3 regions of the Bacillus pacificus genome follow, and region 2 is predicted to be linked to each of the others. Evidence: predicted binding sites of a transcription regulator. Region 2 holds the regulator's gene; each other region holds the start of a gene.

Region 1 (6,700 bases), 830 kb from region 2:
GATTTCCGGCTATTAGTATCATATTGGAATGTATTCTTATTGCGATAGGAGGTATATTATACTTCCGTTTTATCGTTTCAAGTGCGGGCGCACAAAAGAAGTTTATAGCACGAGTAACTGGCGGATTGGTAGTTATATTATTAATTCTTTCGTTACTTATTAGTATAGTGTTTTGAATATGGATAGCCGGAAACCTTAGAAGCGATTCTAAGGTTTTTTAGTGTATATGGTTTGAAAAGAACAGTAAGTGGATTAAAGTTTCTCTTTATTATTGTTAAAAATAGTTTACATGATGTTAAAAATAAATTACGATTAAAATATAGAAAATATTGTAAAAAGGAGAGGTTATGAAACAGAGTGGAATTTTACAAAATAATCTCGTTGTACTTAGAGCAGAAAAACGCTGGTCACAAACTGATTTAGCGAACAAAGCAGGGGTAAGTAGACAAACGATCGCCTCAATTGAAGCAAATCGTTACAATCCATCTTTAATTTTAGCTTTTGAAATTGCACATATTTTAGGTAAGGAGTTTCATGAAGTTTTTCAATATAAAATAGAGGGGGAAACGGAATGAGCATTGTAATAGGGGTCATAATCTCAGTAGCAGGACTAATAGGTGTTTTATATTCCACACGTTTTCAGAAGAATGAGGGGGAAGATGAAAGAGGCGAGCATATTACAGGAAATGCCGCTAAAATTTCATTATTTGTATTTTTATTTCTATATTTAGTTATCTTTTTGATTGGGAATCTATATTCACTGACAGGCGAACAGTATAAGTTAGCAAATGCATGTTTATTAGCTGGAGTGCTTTGTTCGTATGCTTTAACTATTGTAGTTTTGAAAAGAAGATATTAGATGAGAAAGAGCCTCTAGTGGTTTAGAGGCTCTTTTTTGTTAAATGATATTATTTAGCTGGTTTGAAAAATGTAAATATCGCTAAGAAAAAGCAAACGAAACTGAATGCGATGGGATCTTGATAGGGACTAGGCTCAGAGCCCTTTTGGATTTCTGTAAGGAAGTCGTGTGTTTTCATGTTTATTGCTCCTTTATATAAGAATACTGTTAATGAAACTAGTACTGACTAATAGAGTTGCACTAATAAACAATAGGAAAAATGTAGTGTTACGATTTTTATAATTGTTAAGCGCAATGAGTAAAAAACAAATGAGAAATAACATATGTAAAGGGATAGAAGTGAATAGTGGTTTTAAAGTTAATACATCAATTAATAATTTTACATATAGAATGGTGTAGACGATAAAGAAGATAATTTTAAAATATTTTTGCATAAGCACACCTACCTACTATGGTTTGTTTTGAGATGCTATCGTTAGTGTAAGGTGACTTTTTAAAATTTGTATTTTTCTGTAATTATAACATTTTTTTGTATTTATAAATAGATGTGAAATGTAAGAAAGCTTTTTCATGAATACGATTTAAAAAGAACAGAATACTAAAGGAGAATGAAAGAAGAAAGGTAGGAGTATTCCATGCAAAATTTAACAGAGCTTGAAGTAGAAAACTTACGTCATTTAATTGGTGGACATGCAACAATTATTAACAAGTTGGAGCAGTATGCACAGACGTGTACGGATCCACAACTGAAACAAATGCTACAAAAAGATGCGCAAGATGCACGAAATACGAAACAACAATTAATGACTTTCTTAGGATAGGAGGAAGCGAAAGATGAATGAAAAAGATATGGTAAATGATTATTTAGCAGGATTAAATGCAAGTTTAACAAGTTATGCAAACTATATCGCTCAGTCTGATAATGAACAGTTACACCAAACGTTAATTCAAATTCGTAATCAGGATGAGATGCGTCAACGTAATATGTATGAGTATGCAAAGCAAAAGAGTTATTACAAACCGGCAGCACCTGCAAATCCGATGATTGTACAACAATTAAAGAGCCAATTAAGTGCGGAATAACAGAAAAAAGAAAACGAGCGAATCTATTCGCTCGTTTTCTTTTTGTATATGTCAATAAATACATAATAAATATTTTTCCAGTTGTAACAAATATGACGAAAATGGAATATAACAATTCGCAAAAAGGACAAAAACTTTGCTCAATATTTCACAAAGTATCCATGGTTTATATCGTGGGAATCTCTATAATTAGGAGTGTAAAGAACAAAAGAAATAGATTATATGATCAATTAGGAGAGATTGCTATGAAACGAAATACAAGAAAAATTGCAATTATCGGTACTGGATTAGTTGGATCAAGTTGTGCATATTCCATTGTGAATCAAGGCATTTGCGAAGAGCTATTATTAATTGATATAAATCATGAACGTGCAGTTGGGGAAGCGATGGATTTATCACACTGCATTAACTTTACAAATACAAGAACAAAAGTATATGCAGGAAGCTATGAAGACTGCAAAGATATGGATATTGTTATTATTACAGCAGGACCAGCACCAAAGCCAGGGCAAAGTCGCTTAGATACTTTAGGAGCGAGTGCGAAGATTATGGAAAGTGTTGTTGGTGGCGTAATGGAAAGTGGATTTGACGGTATTTTCTTACTTGCATCGAACCCAGTTGATATTATTACATATCAAGTGTGGAAATTATCTGGATTACCTAGAAATCGTGTGATCGGCACTGGTACATCACTAGATTCTTCTCGCTTACGAACAATTTTATCTGAAATGTTACATGTAGATCCTCGTAGTATTCACGGGTATTCATTAGGGGAACATGGTGATTCTCAAATGGTTGCTTGGTCACACGTAACTGTTGGTGGAAAACCAATTCTGCAAATTTTAGAAGAGAAAAAAGATCAATTTGGTGAAATAGATTTAGATGAAATTGTTGAGAAGACTGCAAAAGCTGGATGGGAAATTTATAAACGTAAAGGAACAACTTATTACGGAATCGGAAATTCTCTAGCATATATTGCGAGCTCAATCTTTAACGATGATTACCGTGTCATTGCTGTATCAGCTATTTTAGATGGTGAGTATGGTGAATATGATCTTTGCACAGGAGTACCAGCTATTATTACTAGAGACGGTATAAAAGAAATTGTAGAACTAAACTTAACAGAAGATGAAGAATCTCGATTCGCAAAATCAAACGACATTTTACGTGATTATATGAAAACAATTGGTTACTAACTTATAGGAGAAGGTGAAACAAATGAAGGAATATATAATGTCTCGTGTATTTAAAGCTTCTGCTGGAATTGCACAAGGTATTTTCGTATCCCTCGGAATTGGTTTACTGATCGAAAATATAGGAAGAATTGTTGATATTCCGTTGCTTATTACAATCGGAGTTGTTGCAAAATCACTTATGGCACCAGCCATTGGTGCCGGAATTGCTTTTATGCTCGGTGCAAATGGCCTTGTAATCTTCTCGGCTATGGTAGCTGGAGCGATTGGTGCCGGATCCATTTCAATTACTGAAGCAGGTCTAATTATTAAAACAGGTGAGCCAATCGGAGCATTATTAACAGCGACTTTAGCTGTATATATTGGTAAACGTTTAAGTGGAAAAACTGCGTTAGATATGATGCTCGTTCCATTTGCGGCCATATTAGGTTCTGGTTTAGTCGGTATTTGGTTATCTCATAATATTACTCCTGTTTTAAATACAGTTGGAGCATTCATTAAAGATAGCTCAGCTGGTAGCCCGTTCATCGCTTCTATCGTTATTGCGGTAGTTTGGGGACTATTACTTATCTCCCCAGCTTCATCAGCTGCGTTAGCGATCGCACTTAGCTTAGACGGTGTTGCAGGTGGTGCTGCTCTTGCAGGCTGCGTTGCTCAGTTTATCGGATTCTCTGTTATCTCAGCGAAAGAAAATAATTTAGGTGGCATATTAGCTCAAGCTCTGTGTACTCCAAAAGTACAGTTGCCAAATATCACTAAAAATCCAATGATTCTCGTCCCAACGGTCGTCGCCAGTGCGATAGTTGGTCCAGTATCAGCATTAATTTTCCAACTGGAAGCAGGAAAAGAAATTGCAGGTCTTGGATTAAGTTCCCTTATCGCACCAATTAATTTAATTTCCAGCGAAGGATGGGAAGTTGTCCCAGCGATGGTAATCACTTATATCGTCATTCCAGTAGCTGTTTCTTATATACTTTACATTGCTCTTAAAAAAGCAGGTCGTATTCACTCTGGTGATATGACTGTACCGCAATCTTAACTTGAAAATCTCCCTTTATATAGAGAAAAGCAGACTGAGAAGCCACAGTCTGCTTTTTACATTTTTTGATTTTGTTTTACTGGAACACGTACTGTTTCTTTTGCTAATAACAGCTGAACGCCGAAGTATAGTATGCTTGCAAGCGTCATTCCAGAGATGGCGTCTACAAATGCATGTTGCTTCGTAAATAGCGTTGATAAAATAATAAGCGTACCGAAGAAGGTAAGAATGTAATATTCAAAAGCATGTTGTTCTCTACGTTTAAAGGCAGCTAGCATAATGACAAATGTAGTAAGAACATGAATGCTCGGGAAACAATTTACCGGTTGATCGATACTATAAATATAGCGGACTAGTTCAGAAAACACGTCTGATCCAACGACGGTTGGACGTGGTACAGTTGTCTGCCAAAAATAATAAATGGAAAAACAAGCAAGTTTTCCGAGAATGATACTACTTAAAGTGACATAATATTGTTTTCGATCTGCAAAGCAGTAATAAATAAGTGCGCCGTATAAGTAAGGAAACCAAAGTAAATAAGGAATAATAAATGCTTTCACAAATGGAATCCAATCATCTACTACAGTTGTGACATCTACTGCGTGTACAGTCGATTTATTTAATACATCGTAAAGGGGACTTACGAGTACGAGTAGAAGTATATAACTTAACGGAAGAAAAGATGAAAGTTTAAATTTCTTCATGATAATCTCCTATGTTTAGTAATGTAAGTAAATTCAATTGATTATAATATAGAAACGTAATTTGGGCTATCGATTTTGCTTACATTTTCTTGAATGAACCTTACGTTTTTGTCACTTGACTGAAAAGAAGGGGAGGGTGCTAAATGAAGCGTTTATCGTATTTCTTAGTTTTTATATTGATATGCCTAGCGAGTGCTGGGTGTGCAAAGGATAAAGAAGGAGAGAAATTAGAATATAACGGAAGAGCACTCGTAATTGGAGTTGTTGGAGAAAAACCGAAAGATACGTTTAGGAATGTAAAGTTTGAGGAAATGAAGTTAGAGGAACTGGAAAAGAAATCTAAGGAAGTAGATGGTTTTCTCATAATGAAAGATCACTTTCAAGAAGCCTCAACAGAGCAATATAAAAATGTATTTTCATCACTAAAGAAACCAGTATTTTTTATCGGTTTGCAAGATAAATCATATTCGATTTTTATTACAAAAGGGATAGAGTATAACAGTGCTCGAAAAGATGTAAATGCGATGTATACGCAAGGGTTTGCAAATATCGGAAGTGGTGAAGGACAACAATGGGCAGTTGGTTTATCGAATGGCGGAAATACTGAAGAAAGCATTCATAATATGTATATCGTCGTATTTCAAACAATTGCAGATTATTTGAGTCGATGATGAAGAAGGGTCCTGTAAACGAAGCTTCTCCTTTATTTCGCATGCAGGAATCGGGTACATAGTGGGTTCAACCGATGTCATTGTTTATGAGGTAACTAGTCGAAATTATGGAATACTGTAAATACAATATGCAAATATGCATATTGTATTTATTTGGATATTAAATGTGTTAAAATTAAATATAAGGATTTTCGTATATAAAGAACTAAAATCAGAAATATCCAGTGAATTTTGAGAGGTGTTACATGTTTACAAACAAGAAATTAATTCGTTTTGGTCTAACATTACTTGTATGTTTATTTGTAATTGATTTTACAATCGGTTATTTTCAAGCATATCTTGAATCAGCAGGTATTAAATGGGTAATATCAGAAACTTGGAGAACTATTTTGTTAGATGCCCCTGAAAGTATATTGGTTATTTTAGGCGCAATTGCTTTATATGATTTTACAAAAGAAACATCGCCAAAAGACGCATCCATTTAAATGCGTCTTTTTTCTTTGCAGTAATTTCTTCAAAATCATGGAACACTCTCATTATTACGGCCAAAATCGTTAGTTCCTTTTATCTGTACATCTTTGTCATGTAAAGTGTTTTCAGGTTTTGTGACTATAGGCTGAAATGGTTAAATAAACGTTTGTTTAAGAAGTATGTTCGGTAGGAAGAAAGCGATGTAGATCAAGGGTTAACAAAGAAAAAAGGGGAGTTAATCAAACGTTTGTTTAAGAAGTATGTTCGGTAGGAAGAAACTGATACAACTCAAGGGTTAACAAAGAAAAAAGGGGAATTAATCAAACGTTTGTTTAAGAAGTATGTTCGGTAGGAAGAAAGCGATACAGCTCAAGGGTTAACAAAGAAAAAAGGGGAGTTAATCAAACGTTTGTTTAAGATATATGTTCGGCGAGTGATAAGAGAAGAATCTAAAAAAATTTATATAGTTATTTTTTCTTAACAAATGGCGGAAAAATAAGAAAAATTTGCAGGATTATTAAAAATTATCACGAAATAAGTAAAAGTTTAGCGAATAATCGTTTGAAATAATAAAACGTTTTCTATATGATAAAGGTAAAGGTTAGTAAAAAAGTAGGTGAATTTATGACAGTAACATTTTATTCATATCCAAAGTGTGGCACATGTCAAAAAGCAAAGAA
Region 2 (6,700 bases):
AAACATTTTGAAATATGCCCTTATTATAAGGGGGGCTAATATTGTCAAACTTTGTCGGCAAATCGATACCTCGTGTCGAATTGTTTATGCAATAGAGGTTGACCATGGCTAGAAGATAAGAAGGATGTCTCATCGTCAAAAATCCCGACTGATGAGACATCCTTCTTATTTATACTCTTATAAATGCAATTCTTCCCATTCTGCCATACAAGCATCAAGTTGTTCTTGTAGTGTTTGCTTTTTCGTTGTAATTTCACTAGCCTTTTCATAATCTGCATATATTTCTGGTAAGCAAAGTTGATCTTCTAACGTAGCAATTTCTTCTTCAAATTGTACAATATTTTGTTCTAGTTCCTCAATTTTTCGAGTACGTTGACGCTCCAACTTTTTGCGCTCTTTTTCTTCGAGATAATTTAATTTTTCTGGAGCTACAGTTTTTTGAACAGGTGTCTGATTTTCTTGCTGTTCTTGTTGTTCAAATTCAGCACGTTCAATCATCTCATTTTTCTTTTCAACGTAGTAATCGTAGTCCCCTAAATATTCCTGTGCACCTTCTGTTGATAACTCAACAACGGTCGTCGTTACACGATTAATAAAGTAGCGGTCATGAGATACAAAGAGAAGGGTACCAGGATAATCAATTAAAGCATTCTCCAAAATCTCTTTACTATTTAAATCAAGATGGTTTGTAGGCTCATCGAGAATTAATAAATTCGATTTTTGCATCATAAGTTTTGCGAGAGCTAATCGAGCTTTTTGTCCACCACTAAGAGATGATACTGGTTTTAGTACATCATCTCCTGTGAATAAGAAGTTACCTAGTATCGTGCGGATTTCTTTTTCGGGTTGCAGTGGATATTCATCCCATAACTCATTTAAAACACGCTTAGAAGATGTTAAATTGGCTTGTTCTTGATCATAGTAACCAACAGATACATTGGATCCGAAAGAAACATCACCATGTAGTAGTGGTAACTTATTCACAATTGATTTTAATAATGTGGATTTCCCAATTCCATTTGGACCAACTAAAGCAACGCTATCTCCGCGAGTTAAGCGCATTGTTACATGCTCAATAATTGGATCCTTATCATAGCCGATAGTTGCATCCTTTACTTGTAACACATCATTTCCGCTTTGTTTTTCGATATCGAAGTGGAAGGAAGCTGACTTAGAGTCACCTAATGGTCTTGTTAATAGTTCCATACGGTCTAATTGTTTACGACGGCTTTGTGCACGTTTTGTCGTAGATGCACGAGCTATATTTTTTTGAACGAAGTCCTCTAGCTTAGCGATTTCATCTTGTTGTTTTTCATAACGTTTCATTTCTTGCTCGTATAGTGCTGATTTTAAGTCTAAATATTTACTGTAGTTACCAACAAATCGTCTACTTTCTTTATTCGAAATTTCATATACTTGTGTAACAAGTTTATCTAAGAAATAACGGTCGTGGGAAACGATTAATATTGCGCCAGGATAACCTTGTAAATATTGTTCAAGCCATGTTAATGTTTCGATGTCTAAATGGTTTGTAGGCTCGTCCAAAATAAGGAGGTCTGGTTTCGTTAATAATAATTTACCGAGAGCTAATCGTGTTTTTTGTCCACCGCTTAATGTGGAAATCGTCGTTTGGTGCGTTTCAACTGGGAAGCCAAGACCACTTAAAATCGAACGGATATCTGCTTCGTACTGATAGCCACCTTGATCTTTATAATCTAATTGTAATTGGTCATAATCAGCTAATAATCTTTCATATGTAGCCTCGTTTGAAAAGTTTTCTTCTTTTCCCATCTCTTGCTCTAGCCTTCGAAGTTTTGTCTCCATTTGCTGCAAGTGTGTAAAGACGGTTAACATTTCATCCCAAATTGTTAAAGACGTTTCTAAACCGGTATTTTGAGCTAGATATCCAATTGAGACATCTTTCGGTTTTATAATTTCTCCACCATCATGAGATAGCTCACCCGCTATTATTTTTAATAATGTAGATTTTCCGGCTCCATTTCGCCCGACTAATGCGATACGATCTTTCGTTTGAACTTCCAATTTTATGTTTGCAAGAATCGTTTCTGCACCGTATAATTTCGAAAGCGCGTTTACTTGTAATAAAATCAATGTTTTCACCTCAAATAATTTCTTAACTTTGCCATGTTTATATTTCTCAATCATACTAAAAATAGTGTATAGTTTAAAATACAGAGAGAATACTTCTTCTTTCTATTATACAAGGAATTTAATAAGTGCTAAACTTCTGTATTTGATTAAAGCATATGAATAAAGATAGGAAGAGAGGAGAGGTTATATGGAGCAGCAGAAAATTCCACAAGCCACTGCTAAGAGATTGCCTCTATACTATCGATTTATCCAAAACTTATCTTTGTCTGGTAAGCAACGTGTTTCATCAGCCGAATTAAGTGAAGCGGTCAAGGTTGATTCCGCAACGATTCGAAGAGATTTCTCATACTTTGGAGCATTAGGAAAAAAAGGATATGGATATAACGTAAATTATTTATTATCATTTTTCCGTGAAACACTCGACCAAGATGATATAACACGTGTAGCGCTTATTGGAGTAGGTAATTTAGGGACCGCTTTCTTACATTATAATTTCACGAAAAACAATAATACAAAAATTGAAATGGCGTTTGATGTTAGTGAAGAGAAAGTTGGAACAGAAATCGGAGGCATTCCTGTATATCACTTAGATGAATTAGAAGAACGTTTATCAACTGATATACAAGTGGCAATATTAACAGTACCCGCTACAGTAGCGCAATCTGTAGCCGATAGATTGGCAGAAACAAACGTGCATGGTATTTTGAATTTTACACCAGCGCGCTTAAATGTGTCAGAAAATATAAGAATTCATCATATTGATTTAGCAGTAGAGTTACAAACACTCGTTTACTTTTTGAAGAATTATCCACAATAAAACGCAGAGGAAGCGACCTCTGCGTTTTATTATTGTTTTTTCTTTGTAAATTTAACTAAGATGAGGCGAAGTGCCAAATTAAAATCAATCGTTGCCATAACTGCAAATAGTATTGTCCACATATTCCAAATTGTATCTGTTACGTTCGTAATGGCGAAGCGTGTAAAGATACATCCTAGAAGGAAGTACAATGCAGCCATGAACAATGGTGAGTTTCTCATACTAAAAATCCTCCGATAAAGCCTTGCATTTTTTCAGCTTCTTTAATCATTTCCTGAATTTGTTCGTTACTCACTAAAACTTGGGCAATTGCAACTAATGTATTCATTGCAACATGAGCTGCAATGGGAACGATAATACGCTTCGTTTTTACATATAAGAAGGCGAATACGAGACCCATAGCAGTGTATACCAATAAGTGAGTAAAATCAAAATGAATCGCCGCAAATACAAGGGAACTAATGATAGCGGCAATAAAGAAGTTAAACTTCTTATAAAGTGTACCAAATAAAATCTTTCTAAATACGATTTCTTCCAAAATAGGTCCTATTATAGAGATGACGATAAGGAACCAAGGAGTAGTTCTTGCGATATCCATAAGCCTTGCTGTATTTTCAGATCCAGGTTTAATACCTAATACATACATTTCAATCATACCAGCAATACTTTGCGAGAAAAATGCTAAGAAGAAACCGATAAAAATCCAACCAATTGTAGCTGGAACAGTAGAACGCGTTTTATCTAAATGTCTATCACGAATATCTGTTCTAAGTAACCAAAGTACGATACATAATGCAATAAAGAAGCTAATGATTGCCCAGTGACCAGTTATAAGTTGAAATTTCTCTTCCCTAGTAAATCCCCTGTTATCATAAAGTCCAGTTTTCAGGAGAAGTGGTAATCCAGCAATTGATGATAACTGCATTAAGATGTATGTAACGATAACCCACCAATATTGTTTTTTCAAATGGTTTAACCATCCTTTCTAACTCTAGTGTATGAGATAAGGTAGGATAACATGTACATATGCTACCTACGATATAAACCTCTTGAATTATGTTTTTTTCGTAAATCCTTATTTGAAATTATAATAGAAGACAGGAGAAAGTTGTATGTGTAGCGAAAACAACTTAGGGTGTCCCTTCATATTGTAACATACGAGTAGCGGAAACAACGATTCATATGGTAAAGGTAGAAGAAGAGGAACTCTATATAGAAAAGTTTATAGCGTAATTTGCGAAAAAATTATGATTTTTTTACTTGCAAAAGAAATTGAGATTATTTATTATTATAAGTGTGTTAGCACTCGGGTGACCTGAGTGCTAATAAATAAAATTTACATAACAAAATGAGGAGGTTATTGTTCATGCTAAAGCCATTAGGTGATCGCGTTGTAATTGAGCTTGTTCAAGCGGAAGAAAAAACAGCAAGTGGTATTGTATTACCAGACACAGCAAAAGAAAAACCACAAGAGGGTAAAGTTATTGCAGTAGGTACTGGTCGAGTGCTTGAAAATGGTGAGCGTGTTGCTTTAGAGGTAGCAGCAGGTGATCTTATCATCTTCTCAAAATATGCAGGTACTGAAGTGAAATATGAAGGTACAGACTACTTGATTTTACGTGAAAGTGACATTTTAGCAGTTATCGGTTAATTATATAAATCTTAAAAAATCCAAGGGGGTCAATTATTATGGCAAAAGATATTAAATTTAGTGAAGAAGCACGTCGTTCGATGCTTCGCGGTGTCGACACTCTTGCAAACGCAGTAAAAGTAACGCTTGGACCAAAAGGTCGTAACGTTGTTCTTGAGAAAAAATTCGGTTCACCACTTATTACAAATGACGGTGTAACAATCGCAAAAGAAATTGAATTAGAAGATGCATTCGAAAACATGGGTGCGAAATTAGTAGCAGAAGTTGCTAGCAAAACAAATGATGTAGCTGGTGACGGAACAACAACTGCAACTGTATTAGCGCAAGCTATGATTCGTGAAGGTCTTAAAAACGTAACAGCTGGTGCGAACCCAATGGGTCTTCGTAAAGGTATCGAAAAAGCTGTAGTTGCTGCAGTAGAAGAATTAAAAACGATTTCTAAACCAATCGAAGGTAAATCTTCTATCGCACAAGTAGCTGCTATTTCTGCTGCTGACGAAGAAGTAGGTCAATTAATCGCTGAAGCAATGGAGCGCGTTGGTAACGACGGCGTTATTACTTTAGAAGAATCTAAAGGTTTCACAACAGAATTAGACGTAGTAGAAGGTATGCAATTTGATCGTGGATATGCATCTCCTTACATGATTACTGATTCTGACAAAATGGAAGCAGTTCTTGATAACCCATACATCTTAATCACTGACAAAAAGATTTCTAACATTCAAGAAATCTTACCAGTATTAGAGCAAGTTGTACAACAAGGTAAACCACTTCTTATCATTGCTGAAGATGTAGAAGGCGAAGCATTAGCTACATTAGTAGTGAACAAACTTCGTGGTACATTCAATGTAGTAGCTGTTAAAGCTCCTGGATTTGGTGACCGTCGTAAAGCAATGCTAGAAGATATCGCAATCTTAACTGGTGGCGAAGTAATCACTGAAGAATTAGGCCGTGACTTAAAATCTGCTACAGTTGAATCTTTAGGACGCGCTGGTAAAGTTGTTGTAACGAAAGAAAACACAACTGTAGTTGAAGGTGTAGGAAGCACAGAACAAATCGAAGCTCGCATCGGTCAAATCCGTGCGCAATTAGAAGAAACAACTTCTGAATTCGATCGTGAAAAATTACAAGAGCGTCTTGCAAAACTTGCAGGTGGCGTAGCAGTAATTAAAGTAGGTGCAGCAACTGAAACTGAGTTAAAAGAGCGTAAACTTCGCATTGAAGATGCACTTAACTCAACTCGTGCAGCAGTAGAAGAAGGTATCGTTGCAGGTGGTGGTACTTCACTTATGAACGTATACACGAAAGTAGCTTCTATCGTAGCTGAAGGCGACGAAGCAACAGGTATTAACATCGTACTTCGTGCACTAGAAGAGCCAGTTCGCCAAATCGCAATCAACGCTGGTCTAGAAGGATCTGTAGTTGTAGAGCGTCTAAAAGGCGAAAAAGTAGGCGTTGGTTTCAACGCAGCTACTGGCGAGTGGGTTAACATGCTTGAAACTGGTATCGTAGATCCAGCTAAAGTAACTCGCTCTGCACTTCAAAACGCAGCATCTGTTGCAGCTATGTTCTTAACAACTGAAGCTGTAGTAGCTGACAAACCAGAACCAAATGCACCAGCAATGCCTGACATGGGCGGCATGGGCATGGGCGGTATGGGCGGAATGATGTAATTCCGTTTGCCCTAAAAAACATCCATTTCTATATAGAAATGGATGTTTTTTTATGTTTTTTAGAAAAGGAAATGAATTTCTGTAGAATTTTGTCGCTTTCTCTCTTGACCATATTGATACTTCATTGTTAGAATCTAGGAAGATAATATAAAACGATCCTTCATATATCCTCAAAGATATGGTTTGAGAGTCTCTACCGGGTTACCGTAAACAACCTGACTATGAAGGCAGTGTGTCTTATATTTATAAAGAGCGGAGACTATCTTTCTTTATAAAGCCAGACCCCTGCCTTTTCTTTGTTATGAGACTAGAGGCGGAGGACTGGCTTTTTTTATTATATTGGTAATGCTTTTCGCCTAATTGGTGAAAATATTTATATACGAGAACTAACGTTGGGGTGATTATTTTGAAGAAGCAACACGATACAATTATCGTTTTAGATTTTGG
Region 3 (6,700 bases), 930 kb from region 2:
CCTTTCTACGTTGGCGAAAGTACAAAATACATTCCCGCATTCCGCCTAACGAAAGAAGACGGTGAAAAACTAAAAGCTCAAATCGAACAAGGTAATACATCCTTTACCTTTGACGAACTTAGTTATATTCAAACAGAAGGCGATCATCTTGCAGACTTTAGCTCACGCGGTCCTGTTACATCAAATGATGATATTAAACCAGATATTACAGCGCCTGGTGTTGCTGTACTTTCAACAGTACCTGAATATATTAACGACCCACAAGAGGGCGAAAATTATGATGTTTCCTATGAGCGTATGCAAGGAACATCTATGGCTTCTCCTCATATCGCGGGCGTTGCTGCTCTTATTTTACAAGAACACCCAGAATACTCTCCATTCGATGTAAAGACGTCTCTTATGAACACAGCTGATGATTTAAAAGAAAAGTATTCCGTATATGAAGTTGGAGCTGGACGAGTAGATGCGTACAACGCCGTTCATACGGAAACTAGTTTTAAAGTGCTAGATACAACAAAAACAGTTGTAAATGATGAAGTAATTGAAGTACCTGAAGAAACTGGATCCATTGCATTCGGGAAGTTCTATCAAAAAGACGGTGAATCTCTTGAACAAAAACGAAATATAAAAGTACAAAATCATAATAAACAAGAGAAAAAAGAATTTAAAACAGAAATTTCTTATACACCAGCATCTTCTTCTATTAACGACGCTACCGCAAACGGTGTAAAAGTTTCTGTTCCAGAAACAATTACTCTTGATGCTGGCAAATCAGATGAAATTGAAGCAAAAATTAATGTTCCAGCCGGTGTAAAACAAGGCCGATATGAAGGATATATTCATATTACAAATACGAAAAATAAAGAAGAAACGTACCAAATTCCGTTCTCTATTCGTGTATCAGAACCTGGTATTGAAAATGCAATATTATCAAGAAAAGCAATTTCAACTGATACATCTAAATTCAATCCATACCGTGAATCGTATTTGCACGGGGCGTTCCAATTAAACAGCGAACTTGAAACGTTAGATCTTATCGTGAAAGATTCCAAAACAAATAAAGCTCTCGGTTTCCTTGGTACATTAAACACTAGTGGATTAAAAACTGATGTGTATTACTACTTAGATTCATTCTTTAACGGCAGGGTGTATCCTTTTACAAATGATCCTGCAAAACCAATTGGTGATGAGAAAATCGACTTACCAGAAGGTGATTACACAATTGAGTTTGTTGGCTACGATAAAGACGGTAAAGCACGTGTGAAAGGGGATTATGTCGTAATTGATAATACACCGCCAGAAGTGAAATTAACTGGATTACGGCCTGGTATTTATGAATTAAATGAAGAGAACTATACAGTAGAAGACGGTAAAAAAGCACTATGGATTAAAGGAAATGTGTATGATTCGAACGTTGACTACTTAAAAGGAAAAGGATTAAACATTACGCAAGAAGCAAACGGAGTGATGTACTATGATTATTCTCCATACTTGCATAAGTTTTTACCTATTAATGCAAATGGTGACTTTAAAGTTGGCATTACTCCTGAATCCTTTAAAACTGAAGGTCCAATGAATACAGGCGTATATATTTTCGATTATGCAACTGCAGGAGCTGACTATCCGAGCGGTGTAAATAACTATTGGTTTATCCCGCAAGGAGCTCAATATGCGAAAACTAGTTATGATAAAAAAGAAGTATATAAAGGTGATGAATTCACTGTGACGCTAAACGCCAAACATGTGAAACAATTTGTTGCTGGGGAATTTAACGTAAAATTCCTAGAAAAGAACTTCAAATTTGCAAATGCGAAATTAAATCCTGCTTTTGAAAAGCTACTTTTCGAAAAAGGGGTGACCGCAAAAGTAAATGAACCGAAACTAGAAGAAGGTTCTGTTACAGTTGGCGGAGCTATCGATGACAAAAACTTCGCTGGATTAGATGGTGATTTCCCGTTCATTGATGTAACTTTTAAAGTAGAAAATGATGAGTTTTATGAAGCAAATGCTCAATTAGATTTATCAGTGTTCGCTTACTGGAAACAAGGTGAATCAGAGCCAAATAGAATGCGTGTCCTTCAAGATCAAACATTCTCAGTTATGTCTTTAAACTCACTAGTCGAAGGAAGTATTAAACCTGGTGCTTTCTTAAATGAACGCGGATATTTAGATGAAAAATTCGATTATACAAAGCTTGGCGTAAAAGTATATGCAACAGATTCTTACCGTCATAAGTTTGAAGGCTCACTTGATAAATACGGATCCTTCAAACTAAATGGACTTCCTGTTAATAAACGCGACTATAACTTATATGTAGAAGTACCAGGGCATTTAACAAGCCGACTAACCACGAAACTTGGTACTGAAAAAGACGGTAAGCTACTTGGCCAATATTATTATGCACGCTTTGATGAAAACCTTGCAGGTGATGTAAATGGCGATAAAGTAATTGATATAAAAGATGCTGAAATTATCGCTAACAACTACGGTAAAAAAGGACTATCTGTGAAAGACGGCGACCTTAACAAAGATGGTATTGTCGACGAAAAAGATATTCGCTTCGTTGAAAAGAACTTCTTGAAAAAAGGTCCAGATGCATCCAAATCACAAACACCTGTAGAAAAATCAAAAAGCGGTACACTGGCAGATATTTTAAAGAAATTAGGATTGACGCCTAAAAAATGATAATAATAAAGAGCACTCTACGCAAAGTAGAGTGCTCTTTTCTATAAACGACCCTGATCCAGCAAAAGGGGTATATTGGGGATATACAAGGGAAACCGGAAAAGGAATTTATATTAAATTATATATAAATCCAGAAGTAAGAAGTAGTTCCCCACTTCTGGATTATTTAGCAATTATTATAGTACTGGTGCCATTGTTTCTTTTAATACTTTTACAGAATGAGCGAATTTCGCTTTTTCATCCTCATTTAACTCAAGCTCTACGATTTCACGTACACCTTCACGGTTAATTACAGCTGGAACACCTACGTAAGCATCTTTCTCACCGTATTGACCTTCAAGGTATGCAGATACAGTTAATACGCTGTTCTCGTTGTTTAAGATTGCTTTAGTTACACGAAGTAGTGACATACCGATTCCGTAGTAAGTTGCACCTTTACGCTCGATAATATGGTAAGCTGCATCACGTACGTTTTCGAAGATTTTATCTAAGTCTTCTTGTTTGTACTGTTCGTTGTTAGCTAAAATTGTTTCTAGTTTTTGTACACCGATAGTAGCGTGACTCCATACTGGAAGTTCAGTGTCACCGTGTTCACCAACGATGTAAGCATGAACGTTACGTGGATCTACATCTAAGTAGTCACCTAACATGTAACGGAAACGAGCAGAGTCTAAAGTAGTACCCGAACCAATTACGCGCTCTTTTGGTAGACCAGATTCTTTCCAAGTTACGTAAGTTAAAATATCAACTGGGTTAGTTGCGATTAAGAAGATTCCATCGAATCCGCTATCCATAATACCGCGAACGATTTGTTTAAAGATCTTTGTATTTTTTTCAACTAAGTCTAAACGAGTTTCACCTGGCTTTTGTGGTAATCCAGCAGTGATAACTACTAAATCTGCATCTTTACAATCTGCATAGCTACCGCTCCAAACTTTTGTTGGTGATGGAGAGAATGGTACCGCATGGCTTAAGTCCATTGCTTCCCCTTCTGCTTTTGCTTCATTAACATCTACTAATACGAATTCTTCAGCTACACCTTGGTTGATCATTGAGTAAGCGTAACTACAACCTACAGCTCCTGTTCCTACTAATACTACACGATTGATACCTTTTTTCATGGTAATTTCCCCTCTCTATTGTTCACATATATTTTTTTATGATTGTTTAAGTAATTAATTAAAATACTAATTTAATGTTGTTTAACTTCTTTACACTCATATTGTAGCACGTATTATTGTGAATTACTTCACAAATTATGACCTATTTGTGAACTTTTTCACATAGAGTGTAAAGTTATTGGAATAGGTGTGGAATCCATTTCAATGGAGGCGTTTTCTTTAGATTGTGAAAGGGATTTTCTTATGTTTTTGTCGGTAAGTGAAATTATATCGGCGATTTTTAGAATATATCGACTATAACTCCAAATATATCAGCGATTTTTGAAATTTATCGACCGTAACTCAAATTATATCGGCGATTTTTGCAATATATCGACTTACCGACAAAACTCGACAATAATGACAGCATAAAAAAACTGCCTCCAGTAGATCACCTACTGAGAGACAGTTTCTTCTATATATTATTTATTTTCCGCCGTAGCGCCTAATACAGCATCCTTTGTTTGAACAACCCATATTTCAATTTTTATTATTCAACGGTATCTAATAACTCTACAACTAATTCCTTAGGATCTTCCCAGCTATGAGATTTACCCGTTTATCCAAGTGCAGGAGGCTTTAGCATAAGGCCGAGATAAAAATTCAATTTGAGTATGATTTGTTAAGTGAACATTCCTTCATACTCATACAGGTCAAGGTAAACAACATGATTATACTTACAGCTCTCTGTATTCCCAACTGTAACAGCGAATACTTCATCTTTCTTTTAATTCATAAAAAAAAGCAGACTATCCAAAGGCTACTTTTACACAACAAAAAAAGAGATAGCAGATTATGCTATCTCTTTTAGTATGACCCGTACGGGATTCGAACCCGTGTTACCGCCGTGAAAGGGCGGTGTCTTAACCACTTGACCAACGGGCCAATTACTGGCAGAGAAGAAGGGATTCGAACCCTCGCACCGCGTTCGCGATCTACTCCCTTAGCAGGGGAGCCCCTTGAGCCACTTGGGTACTTCTCTATAAATATGGCTCCGCAGGTAGGACTCGAACCTACGACCGATCGGTTAACAGCCGATAGCTCTACCACTGAGCTACTGCGGAACAATTATGGTGGGCCTAAATGGACTCGAACCATCGACCTCACGCTTATCAGGCGTGCGCTCTAACCAGCTGAGCTATAGGCCCATAATTGAAAAGCGGGTGAAGAGAATCGAACTCTCGACCAGAGCTTGGAAGGCTCTTGTTTTACCACTAAACTACACCCGCATTAAATTGTAAATGGTGAGCCATGAAGGACTCGAACCTTCGACCCTCTGATTAAAAGTCAGATGCTCTACCAACTGAGCTAATGGCTCATTTTGAAAGTGGTGCCGGCTAGAGGACTTGAACCCCCAACCTACTGATTACAAGTCAGTTGCTCTACCAATTGAGCTAAGCCGGCTTGCGACTTCAAAATGGTGGCTCGGGACGGAATCGAACCGCCGACACGAGGATTTTCAGTCCTCTGCTCTACCGACTGAGCTACCGAGCCTTTATGTAAAAATGGCGGTCCCGACCGGGGTCGAACCGGCGATCTCCTGCGTGACAGGCAGGCATGTTAACCACTACACCACGGGACCTTGGTTGCGGGGACAGGATTTGAACCTGCGACCTTCGGGTTATGAGCCCGACGAGCTACCAGACTGCTCCACCCCGCGACGATCAAATATTTACTTTAGAAAAAATGGAGGAGGTAGAGGGATTCGAACCCCCGCGCGACTCTCGCCGCCTGTCGGTTTTCAAGACCGATCCCTTCAGCCGAACTTGGGTATACCTCCGAGATATAAACTTCTAATGGTGGACCTTGTAGGACTCGAACCTACGACCGGACGGTTATGAGCCGTCTGCTCTAACCAGCTGAGCTAAAGGTCCTTTATGGTAGCGGCGGAGGGGATCGAACCCCCGACCTCACGGGTATGAACCGTACGCTCTAGCCAGCTGAGCTACACCGCCATAAATGATATTAAGATAAGTGGAGCCTAGCGGGATCGAACCGCTGACCTCCTGCGTGCAAGGCAGGCGCTCTCCCAGCTGAGCTAAGGCCCCATGTTTTTGGGAATATCGGGAAGACAGGATTTGAACCTGCGACCCCCTGGTCCCAAACCAGGTGCTCTACCAAGCTGAGCCACTTCCCGTTAATAAAAGCGCGCCCGAGAGGAGTCGAACCCCTAACCTCTTGATCCGTAGTCAAACGCTCTATCCAATTGAGCTACGGGCGCATATGGTGCCGAGGGCGGGGGTCGAACCCGCACGGTGGTTACCCACCGCAGGATTTTAAGTCCTGTGCGTCTGCCTGTTCCGCCACCCCGGCATGTCATATTGAAAATTGGAGCGGAAGACGGGATTCGAACCCGCGACCCCAACCTTGGCAAGGTTGTATTCTACCACTGAACTACTTCCGCAAGACATGTATGAGTTATTTAATTAAAAGTGCGGGTGAAGGGAGTCGAACCCCCACGCCAAAGGCGCCAGATCCTAAGTCTGGTGCGTCTGCCAATTCCGCCACACCCGCATATTAATTTATTTAAGAAAAATGGGGCGACTGATGGGAATCGAACCCACGAATGCCGGAGCCACAATCCGGTGCGTTAACCACTTCGCCACAACCGCCATAATTTCTGGTGCCGACTAGAGGACTTGAACCCCCAACCTACTGATTACAAGTCAGTTGCTCTACCAATTGAGCTAAGTCGGCTAAATGGTGGAGGATGACGGGATCGAACCGCCGACCCCCTGCTTGTAAGGCAGGTGCTCTCCCAGCTGAGCTAATCCTCCATTTGCCTGGCAACGTCCTACTCTCACAGGGACAATGTCCCAACTACCATCGGCGCTAGAGAGCTTAACTTCCGTGTT

The links. The regulator Rex, encoded in region 2, represses fermentation and respiration genes when NADH is low (regulators of the CRP and FNR family bind a similar motif). The targets are predictions, from matches to a motif close to TTGTGAAATATTTCACAA.
Region 1: a site for Rex is predicted at 2,079-2,096, ahead of LMD38_RS01835 (L-lactate dehydrogenase). Genes of this name have one in related genera too.
Region 3: a site for Rex is predicted at 3,923-3,940, ahead of LMD38_RS02500 (L-lactate dehydrogenase). Genes of this name have one in related genera too.

Annotation. Positions count from the first base shown of each region.
Region 1 covers NZ_CP086328.1:382,551-389,250, forward strand. The annotation lists gene LMD38_RS01810 (metal-dependent hydrolase) at 1-176, shown strand, start outside; gene LMD38_RS01815 (helix-turn-helix transcriptional regulator) at 348-575, shown strand; gene LMD38_RS01820 (DUF2178 domain-containing protein) at 572-859, shown strand; gene LMD38_RS01825 (hypothetical protein) at 1,495-1,680, shown strand; gene LMD38_RS01830 (spore coat protein) at 1,694-1,942, shown strand; gene LMD38_RS01835 (L-lactate dehydrogenase) at 2,188-3,138, shown strand; gene LMD38_RS01840 (PTS sugar transporter subunit IIC) at 3,161-4,174, shown strand; gene LMD38_RS01845 (phosphatase PAP2 family protein) at 4,231-4,878, opposite strand; gene LMD38_RS01850 (hypothetical protein) at 5,022-5,549, shown strand; gene LMD38_RS01855 (DUF3937 family protein) at 5,795-6,034, shown strand; gene LMD38_RS01860 (arsenate reductase family protein) at 6,645-6,700, shown strand, end outside.
Region 2 covers NZ_CP086328.1:4,802,560-4,809,259, reverse strand. The annotation lists gene LMD38_RS24660 (ABC-F family ATP-binding cassette domain-containing protein) at 178-2,112, opposite strand; gene LMD38_RS24655 (redox-sensing transcriptional repressor Rex) at 2,300-2,929, shown strand; gene LMD38_RS24650 (YdiK family protein) at 2,959-3,150, opposite strand; gene LMD38_RS24645 (CPBP family intramembrane glutamic endopeptidase) at 3,147-3,896, opposite strand; gene groES (co-chaperone GroES) at 4,296-4,580, shown strand; gene groL (chaperonin GroEL) at 4,619-6,253, shown strand; purine riboswitch at 6,394-6,495, shown strand; gene guaA (glutamine-hydrolyzing GMP synthase) at 6,660-6,700, shown strand, end outside.
Region 3 covers NZ_CP086328.1:478,580-485,279, reverse strand. The annotation lists gene LMD38_RS02505 (S8 family serine peptidase) at 1-2,685, shown strand, start outside; gene LMD38_RS02500 (L-lactate dehydrogenase) at 2,862-3,806, opposite strand; partial or broken gene LMD38_RS02495 (IS4 family transposase) at 4,403-4,558, shown strand; tRNA gene LMD38_RS02490 (tRNA-Glu) at 4,659-4,730, opposite strand; tRNA gene LMD38_RS02485 (tRNA-Ser) at 4,737-4,827, opposite strand; tRNA gene LMD38_RS02480 (tRNA-Asn) at 4,835-4,909, opposite strand; tRNA gene LMD38_RS02475 (tRNA-Ile) at 4,917-4,993, opposite strand; tRNA gene LMD38_RS02470 (tRNA-Gly) at 5,004-5,074, opposite strand; tRNA gene LMD38_RS02465 (tRNA-Lys) at 5,088-5,163, opposite strand; tRNA gene LMD38_RS02460 (tRNA-Thr) at 5,174-5,249, opposite strand; tRNA gene LMD38_RS02455 (tRNA-Phe) at 5,264-5,339, opposite strand; tRNA gene LMD38_RS02450 (tRNA-Asp) at 5,352-5,427, opposite strand; tRNA gene LMD38_RS02445 (tRNA-Met) at 5,429-5,505, opposite strand; tRNA gene LMD38_RS02440 (tRNA-Ser) at 5,533-5,625, opposite strand; tRNA gene LMD38_RS02435 (tRNA-Ile) at 5,643-5,719, opposite strand; tRNA gene LMD38_RS02430 (tRNA-Met) at 5,724-5,800, opposite strand; tRNA gene LMD38_RS02425 (tRNA-Ala) at 5,821-5,893, opposite strand; tRNA gene LMD38_RS02420 (tRNA-Pro) at 5,909-5,982, opposite strand; tRNA gene LMD38_RS02415 (tRNA-Arg) at 5,993-6,066, opposite strand; tRNA gene LMD38_RS02410 (tRNA-Leu) at 6,070-6,158, opposite strand; tRNA gene LMD38_RS02405 (tRNA-Gly) at 6,175-6,249, opposite strand; tRNA gene LMD38_RS02400 (tRNA-Leu) at 6,279-6,359, opposite strand; tRNA gene LMD38_RS02395 (tRNA-His) at 6,382-6,457, opposite strand; tRNA gene LMD38_RS02390 (tRNA-Thr) at 6,467-6,542, opposite strand; tRNA gene LMD38_RS02385 (tRNA-Val) at 6,547-6,622, opposite strand; rRNA gene rrf (5S ribosomal RNA) at 6,627-6,700, opposite strand, start outside.